One region of the Streptomyces sp. NPDC050418 genome, then DNA from elsewhere that is predicted to be linked to it. Evidence: predicted binding sites of a transcription regulator. Region 1 holds the regulator's gene; the other holds the start of a gene.

What was found. Region 1 encodes HspR, which represses chaperone genes until heat shock. Its sites were predicted from a motif close to TTGAGNNNNNNNNNCTCAA; they were not measured.
Region 2: a site for HspR is predicted at 2,749-2,767, ahead of dnaK (molecular chaperone DnaK). Genes of this name have one in related genera too.

What each region holds. Positions count from the first base shown of each region.
Region 1 is NZ_JBITIG010000007.1:272,139-276,549, reverse strand. It holds gene dnaK (molecular chaperone DnaK) at 1-393, shown strand, start outside; gene grpE (nucleotide exchange factor GrpE) at 390-1,064, shown strand; gene dnaJ (molecular chaperone DnaJ) at 1,104-2,291, shown strand; gene ACIBI4_RS19015 (heat shock protein transcriptional repressor HspR) at 2,297-2,752, shown strand; gene ACIBI4_RS19010 (class I SAM-dependent methyltransferase) at 2,845-3,759, opposite strand; gene ACIBI4_RS19005 (LuxR C-terminal-related transcriptional regulator) at 4,056-4,411, shown strand, end outside.
Region 2 is NZ_JBITIG010000001.1:897,831-902,241, forward strand. It holds gene narJ (nitrate reductase molybdenum cofactor assembly chaperone) at 1-79, shown strand, start outside; gene narI (respiratory nitrate reductase subunit gamma) at 76-801, shown strand; gene dnaK (molecular chaperone DnaK) at 826-2,703, opposite strand; gene ACIBI4_RS04005 (VOC family protein) at 2,823-3,257, shown strand; gene ACIBI4_RS04010 (S1 RNA-binding domain-containing protein) at 3,332-3,883, shown strand; gene ACIBI4_RS04015 (OsmC family peroxiredoxin) at 3,961-4,386, opposite strand.

The DNA of each region.
Region 1 (4,411 bases):
CAGTACGCGGACGAGGACCAGCGCCGCAAGGAGGCCGCCGAGTCCCGTAACCAGGGCGAGCAGCTCGTCTACCAGACGGAGAAGTTCCTCAAGGACAATGAGGACAAGGTCCCGGGCGAGGTGAAGACCGAGGTCGAGGAGGCCGTGAGCGAGCTCAAGGAGACGCTCAAGGGCGAGGACTCGGCCGCGATCCGCACCGCCACCGAGAAGGTGCAGGTCGTCGCGCAGAAGCTGGGCCAGGCGATGTACGCCGACGCCCAGGGCGCGCAGGCCGCGGGCGGCGCCGAGGGTCCGCAGGACCAGCCGGGCGAGGCCAAGGCCGAGGACGACGTCGTGGACGCCGAGATCGTCGACGACGAGAAGCCCAACTTTGACAAGGGCGGTGCCGCGTGACCGAGGAGACCCCCGGGTTCGACGAGCAGAACGAGCCCACCGACGTCTCCTCCGGCGACAACGGCGACACCTCCGAGGCCGCCGAGTCCGCCGAGCCGAAGGCCGCCCCCGCTCCTGAGAAGGAGGGGGCGGCCCCGGCCGGGGACGCGACAGTGGCGCTGACGGCGCAGCTGGACCAGATGCGTACGGCGCTCAACGAGCGCACCGCGGACATCCAGCGGCTGCAGGCCGAGTACCAGAACTACCGCCGCCGGGTGGAGCGCGACCGGATCACGGTCAAGGAGATCGCCGTGGCGAACCTCCTGACCGAGCTGCTCCCGGTGCTCGACGACATCGGGCGCGCCCGTGAACACGGCGAGCTCGTGGGCGGGTTCAAGTCCGTGGCCGAATCCCTGGAGACGGTCGCGGCGAAGATGGGCCTGCAGCAGTTCGGCAAGGAGGGCGAGCCCTTCGACCCGACGATCCACGAGGCCCTGATGCACTCGTACGCGCCGGACGTCACGGAGACGACCTGCGTCGCGATCCTGCAGCCCGGGTATCGCATCGGCGAGCGCACCATCCGCCCCGCGCGGGTGGCCGTCGCCGAGCCCCAGCCGGGCGCGCAGGCGGCCAAGGACGCCGATGACGCGGCCGCTGACGACAAGGAGAGCGGTGGCCCGGACGAGGGCTGACGCGATCACCACCGGTAGACGTGAGGAGGGACGCCGGGGATGAGCACCAAGGACTTCATCGAGAAGGACTACTACAAGGTCCTCGGCGTCCCGAAGGACGCCACCGAGGCCGAGATCAAGAAGGCGTACCGCAAGCTCGCCCGCGAGTTCCACCCGGACGCCAACAAGGGCAACGCCAAGGCGGAGGAGCGCTTCAAGGAGATCTCCGAGGCGAACGACGTCCTCGGTGACCCGAAGAAGCGCAAGGAGTACGACGAGGCGCGCGCCCTGTTCGGGAACGGCGGCTTCCGTGCCGGTCCCGGCGCGGGCGGCGGCTCGTTCAACTTCGACCTCGGCGACCTCTTCGGCGGCGGCGCGGGCGGTTCGCAGGGCACCCAGGGCGGCACCTTCGGGGGCGGCCTCGGGGACGTGTTCGGCGGGCTGTTCAACCGCGGCGGCACCGGCACGGGTCCGCGGACCCAGCCCCGCCGCGGCCAGGACATCGAGTCCGAGGTCACCCTGTCCTTCACCGAGGCGGTGGACGGCGCGACCGTCCCGCTGCGGATGTCCTCGCAGCAGCCCTGCAAGGCCTGTTCGGGCACCGGCGACAAGAACGGCACGCCTCGCGTGTGCCCGACCTGTGTCGGCACCGGCCAGGTCTCGCGCGGCGGCGGTGGCGGCTTCTCGCTCACCGACCCGTGTGTGGACTGCAAGGGCCGCGGCCTCATCGCCCAGGACCCCTGCGAGGTCTGCAAGGGCTCCGGCCGCGCCAAGTCCTCGCGCACCATGCAGGTCCGGATCCCGGCGGGCGTCTCGGACGGCCAGCGGATCCGGCTGCGCGGCAAGGGCGCACCCGGTGAACGGGGCGGGCCCGCGGGCGACTTGTACGTCGTCGTGCACGTGGACAAGCACCCGGTGTTCGGCCGCAAGGACGACAACCTCACGGTGACCGTCCCGGTGTCCTTCACCGAGGCGACCCTCGGCGGCGAGATCAGGGTCCCGACCCTGGGCGGCCCCGCGGTCAAGCTCAAACTGCCCCCGGGCACCCCCAACGGCCGCACCATGCGCGCCCGCGGAAAGGGTGCGGTCCGCAAGGACGGGACGCGGGGCGACCTCCTCGTCACGGTCGAAGTGGCCGTGCCGACGGAGCTTTCCGACGGGGCGCGTGACGCCCTCACCGCCTATGCCGAGGCGACTGAGGACCACGATCCCCGGGCAGAACTCTTCCAGGCCGCGAAGGGAGCATGAGGCACATGGACAGCCGCTCGGGGCGAAGCCGTAATCCGTACGAACTGACCGACGAGACACCGGTCTACGTCATCTCGGTGGCGGCGCAGCTGTCCGGCCTGCACCCGCAGACCCTGAGGCAGTACGACCGCCTCGGTCTCGTCTCCCCGGACCGCACCGCGGGCCGGGGCCGGCGCTACTCGGCCCGCGACATCGAACTGCTCCGCCAGGTGCAGGCGCTGTCGCAGGACGAGGGCATCAACCTGGCCGGCATCAAGCGCATCATCGAGCTGGAGAACCAGGTCGCCGCGCTGCAGTCCCGCGTGGCCGAACTCGCCGCCGCGCTGGAGGGAGCCGCCGCCACGCTGCAGCAACGTGAAGCGGCGGTGCACGCCTCGTACCGCCGCGATCTGGTGCCCTATCAGGAGGTCCAGCAGACGTCGGCGCTCGTGGTGTGGCGGCCGAAGAAGCCCACGGACTGAGCGGCGTCCCGCTCCCCACGGCCTGAACGAGGGCCCCTTCCTGCCACTGACAGGAAGGGGCCTTCTTCGCTGTACTGAAGCCGCTGCCCCCGCTACCCCTCTGCCTTGAGGTAGCCGGAGTGGGCGACCTGCCCGAGGAACCGGAACCGGGTCCGACCTGCCATGTGCTTATCGAACGCCTCCTTGATCCCCTGCCACTTGGGGTGACCGAAGTCGTCGAGCACGACCACCCCGCCTGGCGCGGCGATCTGTTCGGCCCACTCGAGATCGGCGGCGACGCCCGCGGCGGAGTGGTCACCGTCCACGATGATCACGCCGTACTCGCGGTCGGAGATCTCGGCGCGGACCTCCGGGTCCTCCGAAAACCCTTGCCGGATACGGGCGTCGGCGCCGACGAGTGACAGGTTGGTGCGTACGGCGGCCTCGTTCACGGGCGTACCGGAAGCGTCGACGCCCATCGTGGCCCCGGGCTGCAGCTGGCTGCCTGCCAAGGGGTCGACGATCGTCAGCTCCGGCGTGCGGCCGGCCCGCTGCATCATCCGGCTCATCCCGGCGCTGAACATCCCGTACAGCGTCCCGATCTCCAGGAACTCGTCGTTCGGCGGATCGAGCAGCGGCACGGCGGACAGCTTGCCCACGATGTTCATCGTGCCGCCCGCGATCCGCCCCACACCCAGCGCCTCCAATGCGATGAGCAGCCGGAATGCCTGCGCGACGGTCCGCTCGACGGCCTCCTGCCCGGCGCCCGTCACCTCGGTCAACTCACTGATGGTCCGGTTGAGATGAGGCGCGGAAGGCAGCCTGGACGCCCCTCGCCCGGTGCCGTCGAAGAACAGCTCCAACGGCCGCTGCCGGTTCCGCAGCCGGTTCAGCTCCTGCTGCGTCACCTCGGCCCGTCCGGACTCCTCGATGACACGCCGGACCTGGCGTTCCACTCGCTGGTCTATGAGCTGGACGATGGGCCGCAGGGTACGCCTGCCGGCCTTGCTGGTGATGAGCGCTCGCATGGCGTGGACCGTAGGCCGAGGCTCTCCCCGTCACAACCAATGTGCGGGCCCCTGCGGGAGAAGCGGGGATGGCAGTTGGGCTACGGAAGGGGGTGGTCCTTTTGTGTGCGGTGCTGAAGGTGAGGGCCCTTTGTCTTCAAGGGTGGTGGCCGGGATGTTCCGGTTCTCGTGGACGGGTGGGCCCTCTTGGGCTTGGCTGCATTTGTGGGGGAGGTGAGGGGATGGGTCAGGTGGCGTCAGTTCTGCGTCGAGCCCCGGGATAATGGGCGCGGAGTACCGGATTTGGGGGTAGGGCGGTGGCCGAAGGCGATACGCATCGGCATGACGTCGAGGAATTGTGCGACGCCGGAGAAGAGGCCTATCAGGCGGCGCTGCAGGCTGGGCGAATCTCGCGGTCGAAGGTGACGGATGCGCGCTGCCTGGTCGAGTTGGGCCTCTTGCACCCGGATCCCTTGGACATGGCGTGGTTGCTGCCCACGAATCCCGGCGTGGTGGTCGCTCGTCTGCTGCGGGAATTCGAGGGAGAGCTGGGGGAGATACGACGAAGGGCGGGCGTGCTCGCCGGAATGGCCGAGCGAAGTGCCGTACCCAGGGCAGCGAATGCTTCTCCGAGTGCTGCACTCAGGGTGCTCGAAGGCATGCCGCGTATCAA
Region 2 (4,411 bases), on a different contig from region 1:
GATGGCGATGGCCCGCTGCGGTCCGCCCGTGGAAACCGTCGGCCTCGAACCCTTCACCCTCGTGGGAGAGCCCTCATGAACACGCTTCTTTGGGGGGTCCTGCCGTATGTGGCCATCGCGCTGCTGATCGCGGGCACCTTCTGGCGGTTCAAGTACGACAAGTTCGGCTGGACCACCCGCTCCTCGCAGGTCTACGAGTCGAAGCTGCTCAACATCGCCTCGCCGATGTTCCACTACGGGCTGCTCTTCGTGCTCGTCGGCCATCTGATGGGTCTGTTCATCCCCGAGTCGTGGACGGACAAGGTCGGGCTCGACGAGGACATGTACCACAAGCTGTCGTTGTACGGCGGCACGGCGGCCGGTGCGCTCGCGGTGCTCGGGATCGTGCTGCTGCTCTACCGCCGCCGCACGAAGGCCCCCGTGTTCAAGGCGACGACGGCCAACGACAAGGTGATGTACCTCGTCCTGCTCGCCGCGATCGTGATGGGCATGTGGGCCAAACTCACCAACTCCAGCCCGTCGCACGGCTACAACTACCGCGAGACCATCGCGCCTTGGGCCCGCTCCCTGTTCACGCTGCAGCCCGACGTGGACAAGATGGTGGGCGTCCCGCTCACCTTCCAGATCCACGCCGTCATCGGGCTGCTGCTGTTCGCGCTGATCCCGTTCACGCGTCTGGTGCATATGTTCAGCGCGCCCGTGCAGTACCTGTTCCGGCCGTACGTGGTCTACCGCAGCCGGGACGAGACGCAGCTGGGTGCGCGGCCGGAACGGCGCGGGTGGGAGCGCACCAAGCCGTAACGCCCGAAACGTCCGACGGGACGCCTATGCCGCGCCCCCCTTGGTGTCGCGTTCGTCGTCCACGATCTCGGCGTCGACCACGTCGTCCTGGGGCGCGGCGTCCTCGGCCGGGGCGTCCTGTGCAGCCTCCCGCTGCTCCTGGGCGCCCTGTGCCTGTGCGTACATCGCCTGGCCCATCCGCTGGCTGACCGTCGCCAGCTTCTCGGTGGCGCCCCGCAGTTCCTCGACGTCGGCGCTCGGCTGCCCGATCACACGCTTGAGCTCGGTGAGCGCGTCCTCGACCTCCGTCTTCGTGTCCGCCGGGATCCGGTCCGCGTTGTCGGCGATGAACCGCTCGGTCTGGTACGCCAGTTGCTCGGCGCCGTTGCGGGTCTCGGCCGCCTCCCTGCGCTTGCGGTCGTCGTCCGCGTACTGCTCGGCCTCGCGCATCATCCGGTCGATGTCGTCCTTCGGCAGCGCCGAGCCGCCGGTGACGGTCATCTTCTGTTCGCGGCCGGTCGCGAGGTCCTTCGCCGAGACGTGCATGATCCCGTTGGCGTCGATGTCGAAAGTGACCTCGATCTGCGGCACTCCACGCGGCGCGGGCGGCAGCCCGGTGAGGTCGAAGACCCCGAGCTTCTTGTTGTACGCGGCGATCTCCCGCTCGCCCTGGAAGACCTGGATGCCGACGGAGGGCTGGTTGTCGGCCGCGGTGGTGAACACTTCCGAACGGCGGGTGGGGATCGTGGTGTTGCGCTCGATCAGCTTGGTCATGATGCCGCCCTTGGTCTCGATGCCGAGGGACAACGGGGTGACGTCGAGCAGCAGCACGTCCTTCACGTCGCCGCGGATGACACCGGCCTGCAGCGCGGCGCCCACCGCCACGACCTCGTCCGGGTTGACGCCCTTGTGCGGCTCCTTGCCGGTGAGCTGCTTCACCAGCTCGGTGACGGCGGGCATCCGGGTCGAACCGCCGACGAGAATCACATGGTCCACGGCCGAGAGCTCGATCCCGGCGTCCTTCACGGCCTGGTGGAAGGGCTGCTTGCAGCGGTCGAGGAGGTCCTTGGTCAGCTCCTGGAACTGGGCCCGGGTGAGCTTCTCCTCCAGATGCAGCGGACCGGCCGAACTCGCGGTGATGTAGGGCAGATTGACGGTCGTCTCATTCGCGCTCGACAGCTCGATCTTCGCCTTCTCGGCGGCCTCGCGCAGCCGCTGCACGGCCATCTTGTCCTTGGCGAGATCGATCCCGTGCCCGTTCTTGAACTGCTTGACCAGATATTCGACGACCCGCTGGTCCCAGTCGTCCCCGCCGAGTTTCGTATCGCCGTTGGTGGCCTTGACCTCGATGACTCCGTCACCGATCTCCAGGAGCGACACGTCGAAGGTGCCACCGCCCAGGTCGAACACGAGGACCGTCTGCTCGTCACCGCGGTCGAGTCCGTACGCGAGCGCGGCAGCCGTGGGCTCGTTGATGATCCTGAGCACCTTGAGGCCCGCGATCTCGCCGGCCTCCTTGGTGGCCTGGCGCTGCGCGTCGTCGAAGTACGCGGGCACGGTGATCACCGCGTCCGAGACCGTCTCGCCGAGATACGCCTCGGTGTCCCGCTTCAGCTTCTGCAGGACGCGCGCGGACAGTTCCTGGGCCCGTAACCGGCTCCCGTCGATCGTCCCCTCGTCCGGGAAACGCCACCCGGTCTCCCCCATGTGCCGTTTGACGCTGCGCGCGGTGCGCTCGATGTTCGTGACCGCCTGCCGCTTGGCGACCTCGCCGACGAGCACCTCGCCGTTCTTGGCGAAGGCCACCACGGACGGTGTGGTCCTGGCGCCCTCCGCGTTGGCGACCACGGTGGGATCGCCGCCTTCCAGTACGGCGACCACGGAGTTCGTCGTCCCGAGATCGATCCCGACCGCACGTGCCATCTCAGACCCCTTCCCGCACCCCACTCCGGCTCTCCAGCACAAAACTTGAGCGGGCCGTTGTCAATGCCCCGTACGGTCGGTCCGGTGGTGTTCCCCCTGCGCCGTTGTACCGTCGGGTCATGGAGCAGCGCATCACTCTGATCTCACTGGGCGTCACTGACCTCGCCCGCGCGAAGGGCTTCTACGAGGCGCTCGGCTGGCGCGGCCAGGAGGTCGAGGAGACGGTCTTCTTCCAGGCGGGCGGCTCGGCGCTCGTCCTGTGGGACCGGGAGAAACTCGCGGCGGACGCGGGGGTCGACGCGGGTGCGGGGCCGGTGTTCGGTGGCATCGTCCTGGCGCACAACGTCCGTTCGGACGACGAGGTGGACGCGCTGCTGGCCGCCGCGGCCTCGGCCGGCGGCCGGGTGAGCAAACCGGCCGCGGTCAACGTCGTCGGCTTCTACTCGGGCACCTTCGCCGATCCGGACGGCCATCTGTGGGAGGTCGCGCACAACCCCGGCTTCCCGCTCGCCGAGGACGGTTCGCTGACGCTGCCGGACTTCGGCGGAGCCTGAGCTGCGCTTCCCTGGGCCGCGGGTTCCCCGGCCGCGGCTTCCCTGGGCCGGAGGGGTCCTGGCATGCTCGCCGCATGCTGTTCGACATCGACCGTCAGGGCGCCGAGCACCCGGAACTGTGGGCCTTCCTCAGCTCCCTTGAACGTGGCACGCGCCTGAGGGGAACGGTCGCCGCCATCGAGCACTTCGGGGTGTTCGTCGCCCTGGACGAGGGTCCGCCCCACCCGTTCTACGCGGGCGTCGGCTTCCTCACGCTCCCCGAGCTGTCCTGGGTACGGTTCGAATCGGTGCACGACGTCGTCGCGGTGGGACAGCACATCACGTGCGCGTTCCTCGGCTTCGACACCTACCAGGGCGAGGCGCGTCTCTCGCTCCGCGCGCTGCAGCCCGATCCGCTGCGGGCGTTCGCGGACGGGCATCCCCCGGGAGCCGTCCTGCCGGGCACGGTGACGAAGGTCGTGCCGTTCGGGGTCTTCGTGGCGCTCGGCGGCGGCCTCGAAGGCCTGGTGCACCGGGATCTGCCCGGTGGGCCCGAGTGGGGCACGCTCGAACCGGGTGCGGGCGTGAACGTGGCGATCACCGAGGTCGACTGCGACCGCCGGCGGATCTCGCTCGCCTGGCACTGAGCTCCACGCGGTCATCACAGCGCAACGCCCCCGTACCGGACGCGACGTCCGGGACGGGGGCGCAGGAGCGCGAGCGATCAGGCGAGCTTGGCGCTCAGGGTGATCGTGGTGCCCGTCAGGGCCTGGCTGACCGGGCAGTTGGCCTTCGCGTTCTCCGCGGCGGCGACGAAGGCGGCCTCGTCGACACCCGGGACCTCGCCCTCGACCGTGAGGTGGATCCCGGTGATGCCGGTGCCCGGCTGGAAGGTGACGTCGGCGGAGGTCACCAGCTTGGTGGGCGGGGTGCCCGCGCCGGCCAGGCCGTGCGAGAGGGCCATCGAGAAGCAGCTGGAGTGCGCGGCGGCGATCAGCTCCTCGGGGCTGGTCTTGCCGTTCGCCTCCTCCGCACGCGAGGGCCACGAGACCGGCTGCTGACCGATGCCGGACGAGTCGAAGGTGACGGTGCCGGCACCCTCCATGAGGGAGCCTTCCCAGACGGTGTGTGCGCTGCGCGTGGTGGCCACGGCGGTGTTCCTTCCTCTGCGGGAC